3 regions of the Streptomyces sp. NPDC017943 genome follow, and region 1 is predicted to be linked to each of the others. Evidence: riboswitches for the same ligand, from Rfam matches in the RefSeq annotation. Region 1 holds a riboswitch; each other region holds the start of a gene.
What was found. Region 1 has a riboswitch for thiamine pyrophosphate ahead of thiO (glycine oxidase ThiO). Riboswitches for the same ligand answer to the same signal wherever they lie in the genome.

Region 1 (2,258 bases):
GGCTCGACCCGCGCCACGCGCGCGTGGGTGCGCAGGACGGCGCCCGCGTCGGCGTACCAGCGGGCCATCGGCGCGGCGACCTCGGCGGGCAGGGCGTCGGCGAGGGGACGGCCGGCGGCCTCCACGACGGTCACCGAGCAGCCCGCCTCGCGCGCGGCCGTGGCGAACTCCGCGCCGATCCAGCCCGCGCCCACGACCACGATCTCGTGCCGGGCGGCCAGCACCGGCCGCAGCCGCTCGGCGTCGTCCAGGGTGCGCAGCAGGTGCACGCCGGGCACGCCCTGCGCGCCGGGCAGCCGGACCGGCTCGGCGCCGGTCGCGACCACCAGGACGTCGTACGGCACGGGCCCGGCCTCGGTGTCCAGCTCGTGATCGCCGGGGCGCAGGCCCAGCACCTCGCAGCCGAGGCGCAGTTCGATGCCCAGGGCCTCGAAGTCCACGTCGAAGGCGGAGCCCTCGGCCTTGCCGAGCAGGACGGCCTTGGACAACGGCGGGCGGTCGTAGGGCTGGTGGGGCTCGGCACCGATGAGGCTCACGGTGCCGGTGAAGCCCTGTTCGCGCAGGGCGACCGCGGTCTGCACCCCGGCCATGCCCGCGCCCGCCACGACCACGCGCCGCGGCGCGGACGGGCCTGGTTCCTGCGTCTGCTCGCTCACCTGATCACCATAGACACCTGACGTTCCGTCAGTCAGTGCTCCTGCGCCGTGAGCTGCTCCACAACGCTGGTGCCGCTGCCCGGCCCGGACTCCCACTCCCAGGTCTCCTCCAGCCGCACCCGGCCGTCGGGCAGCTCCACGACCGTCGAGACGCAGTGCCCCGAGGCGGTGGTGCCGTCCCGCCTGAGCTGGACGTAGCGGAAGTCGAGCCTGTCACCTTCCCGGATACCCACGAGATGCCCGCGTACGACGTCCCCGCCCGCGTAGTCGGCCCAGATCTCGCCGTCCCGCTCGTGGTAGCGGAACCGGGTGCGGGTCCCCACCTGACCGGGTGCCTGGTCGGCGACCGGGGCGAGGACGAGACCGTCGAGGGATCGGGCCATGGGGGAAGGCTCCCTTACTGCGGTGTGCGGGGTCGGGCTAGGGTGGCCAACGTAGAGCACTCGCGGGAGCCCGGGCGCACCGGGCTGAGAGGGAGGCTGGCGGCCTCCGACCGTACGAACCTGATCCGGGTCATGCCGGCGAAGGGAGGGGCTGGACGCCCATGTCGCGCACGTCCACCACATCAGACGTCCTCGTCGTCGGGGGCGGGATCATCGGCCTGGTCACGGCCTGGCGGGCCGCGCAGCGCGGGTTCGCCACGGCCGTGGTGGATCCCGAGCCCGGCGGCGGGGCCGCCCAGGTCGCCGCCGGGATGCTGGCCGCCGTCACGGAACTGCACTACGGCGAGCAGACCCTGCTGGGGCTGAACCTCGCCTCGGCCCGCCGCTACCCGGAGTTCGCGGCCGAGCTGACCGAGCTGACCGGGCACGACCTCGGCTACCGCCGCAGCGGCACCCTGGCCGTGGCCCTCGACGCCGACGACCGCGCGCACCTGCGGGAGCTGCACGCCCTCCAGCAGCAGTCGGGGCTGGACTCGCAGTGGCTGTCGGGGCGGGAGTGCCGCCGGCTGGAGCCGATGCTCGCGCCGGGGGTGCGCGGCGGGCTGCGGGTCGACGGCGACCACCAGATCGACCCCCGGCGCCTCGCCGCGGCCCTGGTCACCGCCTGTGAGCGGGCCGGGGTGGTCCTGCACCGGGCGTGGGCCGAGCGGCTCACCGTGGCGCGGGACCGGGCCGCGGGTGTGGTCACCGACGACGGGACCGTGCTGGGCGCGGGGCAGGTGGTGCTGGCCGCGGGCAGTCTCAGCGGCCGGCTCGCGGGCGTCCCGGACGAGGTGCTGCCCCCGGTGCGGCCCGTGAAGGGCCAGGTGGTGCGGCTGACCATGCCGGCGCGGCACGGGCCGTTCCTGAGCCGCACCGTGCGCGCGGTCGTGCGCGGCAGCCACGTCTACCTGGTGCCACGCGAGAGCGGCGAGCTGGTGATCGGGGCGACCAGCGAGGAGCTGGGCTGGGACACCACCGTCACCGCGGGCGGCGTCTACGAGCTGCTGCGCGACGCCCACGAGCTGGTGCCGGGCATCACCGAACTGCCGCTCACCGAGACCCGCGCCGGGCTGCGCCCCGGATCCCCGGACAACGCCCCGCTGTTCGGCCCGACGGCCCTGGACGGGCTGCTGCTGGCCACCGGGCACCACCGCAACGGCGTGCTGCTCACACCGGT
Region 2 (2,258 bases), on a different contig from region 1:
AGCAGTGGACCGACATCCCCGCCGGCAGCCGTGACCGGCTGCGGGAGGCGCTGCTGCCCGAGCTGATGACCGTCGTGCGGCACCTGTCCACCGACGAGGGCACCACCCGCAAGACCCTGTGGCGGCTGTTCGACGGGACGCTCGTCGAGTCCGTGCTGATGCGCTACCCGGACCGGGTGACCATGTGCATCAGCTCCCAGGCCGGGTGCGGGATGAACTGCCCGTTCTGCGCGACCGGGCAGGCCGGTCTCGACCGGAACCTGTCCACCGCCGAGATCGTGCACCAGATCGTCGACGGCATGCGCGCCCTGCGGGACGGGGAGGTCCCCGGCGGTCCCGCCCGGCTCAGCAACATCGTGTTCATGGGCATGGGCGAGCCGCTCGCGAACTACAACCGGGTCGTCGGCGCCATCCGCCGCCTCACCGACCCCGAGCCGGACGGGCTCGGGCTGTCGCAGCGCGGCATCACCGTCTCCACCGTCGGCCTCGTCCCGGCCATCCACCGCTTCGCCGACGAGGGCTTCAAGTGCCGGCTGGCGATCTCCCTGCACGCCCCGGACGACGAGCTGCGCGACACGCTGGTGCCGGTCAACACCCGGTGGAAGGTGCGCGAGGTGCTGGACGCCGGGTTCGAGTACAGCGCCAGGTCCGGGCGGCGGCTGTCCATCGAGTACGCGCTGATCCGGGACATCAACGACCAGGCCTGGCGTGGTGACCGGCTCGGCCGGCTCCTTCGGGGCAAGCCGGTGCACGTCAACCTGATCCCGCTGAACCCCACGCCGGGCTCCAAGTGGACCGCCTCCCGGCCCGAGGACGAGAAGGCGTTCGTGGAGGCCATCGCCGCCCACGGTGTGCCGGTGACGATCCGGGACACCCGGGGTCAGGAGATCGACGGGGCGTGTGGTCAGCTCGCGGCCACCGAACGGTAGTCTGATCGCCGTATCCACATCTGCATATTCCGACAGGGGAGCGCCACAGCGCTGAGAGTGCGGCACGGCCGCAGACCCTCCGAACCTGGCCCAGGTCATTCTGGGTAGGGAGATCGGTCACCACTCGAGCTGTTGCGCCCTGCCCGGGACCACGGAAGTCCCGGGCAGGGCCGCGTCTTCTCCTGGTCACTCCAGGAGGAATGAAGTGAGCATCAACGCGAAGCGCCTGACGGCCGCGGTCGTCGGGCTCGGCCTGGCCGGCACGCTCGTGGCGTGCGGGTCCTCGGACGGGGGTCAGGGGTCGGGCGACTCCAGGACCGTCACGCTCGTCAGCCACGACTCGTGGGCCGCCTCCAAGGACGTCCTCGCGGCCTTCGAGAAGCAGTCCGGCTACCGGGTCAGGGTCCTGAAGGACGGCGACGCCGGGCAGGCCGTCAACAAGGCCATCCTCACCAAGGACAACCCGCAGGGCGACGTCTTCTTCGGCGTCGACAACACCCTGCTCTCCCGCGCCCTCGACAACGGCCTGTTCCAGCCGTACGAACCGAAGGGCTCGGACCGCATCGCTCCCGAGTACCGCGTCGACCGGGACGAGCACCGGGTCACCCCCGTCGACACCGGCGACGTCTGCGTCAACTACGACAAGAAGTACTTCGCCGAGCACGACCTCCGGCCGCCGCGGACCCTCGACGACCTGGCCGACCCCCGGTACAAGGACCTGCTGGTCACCGAGAACGCCTCGTCGTCCTCGCCCGGCCTCGGCTTCCTGCTCGGCACCGCCGCGAAGTACGGCGACCGGGGCTGGGAGGGCTACTGGAAGAAGCTCAAGGCCAACGGCGTGAAGGTCGTCGACGGCTGGGAGCAGGCCTACAACGAGGAGTTCTCCGGCTCGGCCGGCGGCCGGAAGGCCAAGGGCGACCGGCCGCTCGTCGTCTCCTACGCCTCCTCCCCGCCCGCCGAGGTCGTCTTCGCCGACCCGAAGCCGGACACCGCCCCGACCGGCGTCGCCGAGGGCACCTGCTTCCGGCAGGTCGAGTACGCGGGCCTGCTCGGCAACGCGCGGAACGCCGAGGGCGGCAAGGCGTTCCTCGACTTCCTCGTCGGCAAGCGGTTCCAGGAGGACATGCCGCTCAACATGTTCGTCCACCCGGTGCGCGAGGACGCCCAGGTGCCGCCGGAGTTCGAGAAGTACGGGCCGCAGGCGAAGGACCCGCAGACCATGGACCCGGCGAAGATCGCCGACCACCGTGACCAGTGGGTCAAGTCGTGGACCTCGCTCGTACTGAAGTAGCCGCCCGCAGGCGGGGCGCGGCGGCACGGTTCGGTCTG
Region 3 (2,258 bases), on a different contig from region 1:
TGCGAGTGCCCGTGCCCGCCCCCCGGAGAAGGATCGGAGCCGTGGCCGCCTCCCTGGCCGCTTCCGTGGCCGCCCCCGTGTCCGGGTCCGCCGTGCCCGTGTCCGGGTCCGCCGTGCCCGCCGCCGTCGACGCCGTCGTGGTCGGCACCATGGCCGTGTCCGCCGCCGTGGCCTGCTCCAGGACCGTTTCCGTCGCCGGGGCGGAAACCCGCGCCCTGCTCGTAACCCGGTCCCGTACCTGACCCCCGCTCAGCTCCCGGGCCCTGCCCGAAGCCACCCGACGGTCCGTGCCCCGGCCAGTCACCCTGGAGTGGCCCCGGCGGCGGCACCGCCGCAGGACCGCGTCCCCGCCCCGTGCCCGGCCCATGGCCGGAACCGGCGGCGAAGTCGTGGTCGTCTCCCCGGCCGTTGCCGTTGCCGTTGCCGTTGCCGGCGCCGGGTCCGCGGGGCGGCTCGGGCGGTGGGTAGGGGGAGCGATGCGTGGTGGTCACCCACCGATCATCGCAAGAACGAGGGGGGCCCTCTGGTCACCGCGCCAAGATTGCCGCTAGCGTGGAGTCACCTTTTGTACACGCGGGAGCTCGGAGCACCGGGCTGAGAGGGCGCTGACCTTCGTCCCAGCGATGTTTCACATGAAACATCACCGAAGTCGGGTGATGGTTCCCACGGAACGTCGGAGGACGGAAGCCGCTGCGTCGACCGCCGAACCTGTTACCGGGTAATGCCGGCGTAGGGAGTAGGTCTCATGACCAACAAGGACGCACGCACGCCTGCCTCCGTTCAGGACGCACAGTCCGAGGAGGCCGGGAAGTCCATCGGCTGGCACAAGGCGTACCTCGAGGGCAGCCGCCCCGACCTGCGCGTGCCTGTCCGGCAGGTGCACCTCACCAATGGGCGGTCGGTGACGCTGTACGACACGTCCGGCCCGTACACCGATCCACTCGTCGAGACCGACGTGCGCAGGGGTCTGGCCCCCCTGCGCGAGAACTGGATCGTCGCCCGCGGCGACACCGAGGAGTACGCGGGCCGCCCCGTCCGTCCCGAGGACGACGGCATCAAGCACACCTCGCCCCGCGGCGGCCTCCGCAACCTCGACGCCGTCTTCCCCGGGCGCCCGCGCCAGCCGCGCCGCAGCCGGGACGGCAAGGCGGTCACGCAGCTCGCCTACGCACAACGGGGCGAGATCACCCCGGAGATGGAGTACGTGGCTGTCCGGGAGAACGTGGCACCCGAGGTGGTGCGGGACGAGATCGCGGCGGGCCGCGCCGTTCTTCCGGCCAACGTCAACCACCCGGAGATCGAGCCGATGATCATCGGCAAGAGGTTCCTGGTGAAGGTCAACGCCAACATCGGCAACTCCGCGGTGACGTCCTCCATCGAGGAGGAGGTCGAGAAGATGACCTGGGCGACCCGCTGGGGTGCCGACACGGTGATGGACCTGTCCACCGGCCGCAACATCCACACCACGCGCGAGTGGGTGCTGCGCAACTCCCCCGTCCCCATCGGCACCGTGCCGCTCTACCAGGCCCTGGAGAAGGTCGACGGCCGCGCCGAGGAGCTGACGTGGGAGATCTACAAGGACACGGTCATCGAACAGGCCGAGCAGGGCGTGGACTACATGACCGTCCACGCGGGCGTGCGTCTCGCCTACGTGCCGCTCACCGCGAACCGGAAGACCGGCATCGTCTCCCGCGGCGGCTCGATCATGGCGGCCTGGTGCCTCGCGCATCACAGGGAGTCGTTCCTGTACGAGAACTTCGAGGAACTCTGCGAGATCCTCGCGGCGTACGACGTCACGTACTCGCTCGGTGACGGTCTCAGGCCCGGTTCCATCGCGGACGCCAACGACGAGGCGCAGTTCGCGGAGTTGAGGACGCTCGGGGAACTCAACCGGATCGCGAAGCGTTTCCACGTACAGACCATGATCGAGGGTCCGGGGCATGTCCCGATGCACAAGATCAAGGAGAACATCGACCTTCAGCAGGAGATCTGCGATGAAGCCCCGTTCTATACGCTCGGCCCGCTGACCACCGACGTCGCGCCGGCGTACGACCACATCACCTCCGGTATCGGCGCCGCGATGATCGCCTGGTGGGGCACGGCGATGCTGTGCTACGTCACGCCCAAGGAGCACCTGGGCCTGCCGAACCGCGACGACGTGAAGACCGGCGTCATCACGTACAAGATCGCCGCCCATGCGGCCGACCTCGCCAAGGGGCACCCGGGCGCCCAGGAGTGGGACGACGCCCTGTCCGACG

Region 2: it holds a riboswitch for thiamine pyrophosphate, as region 1 does, so the genes downstream of both, ACH4C6_RS00440 (thiamine ABC transporter substrate binding subunit) here and thiO (glycine oxidase ThiO) in region 1, are expected to answer to the same signal.
Region 3: it holds a riboswitch for thiamine pyrophosphate, as region 1 does, so the genes downstream of both, thiC (phosphomethylpyrimidine synthase ThiC) here and thiO (glycine oxidase ThiO) in region 1, are expected to answer to the same signal.

The regions. Positions count from the first base shown of each region.
Region 1 covers NZ_JBIRHH010000009.1:6,334-8,591, forward strand. Annotated here, with positions in the region: gene ACH4C6_RS26815 (NAD(P)/FAD-dependent oxidoreductase) at 1-656, opposite strand, end outside; gene ACH4C6_RS26820 (hypothetical protein) at 689-1,039, opposite strand; TPP riboswitch at 1,092-1,203, shown strand; gene thiO (glycine oxidase ThiO) at 1,201-2,258, shown strand, end outside.
Region 2 covers NZ_JBIRHH010000001.1:115,291-117,548, reverse strand. Annotated here, with positions in the region: gene rlmN (23S rRNA (adenine(2503)-C(2))-methyltransferase RlmN) at 1-929, shown strand, start outside; TPP riboswitch at 954-1,058, shown strand; gene ACH4C6_RS00440 (thiamine ABC transporter substrate binding subunit) at 1,135-2,220, shown strand; gene ACH4C6_RS00435 (ABC transporter permease) at 2,196-2,258, shown strand, end outside.
Region 3 covers NZ_JBIRHH010000004.1:572,999-575,256, forward strand. Annotated here, with positions in the region: gene ACH4C6_RS16200 (YibE/F family protein) at 1-329, opposite strand, end outside; TPP riboswitch at 564-753, shown strand; gene thiC (phosphomethylpyrimidine synthase ThiC) at 746-2,258, shown strand, end outside.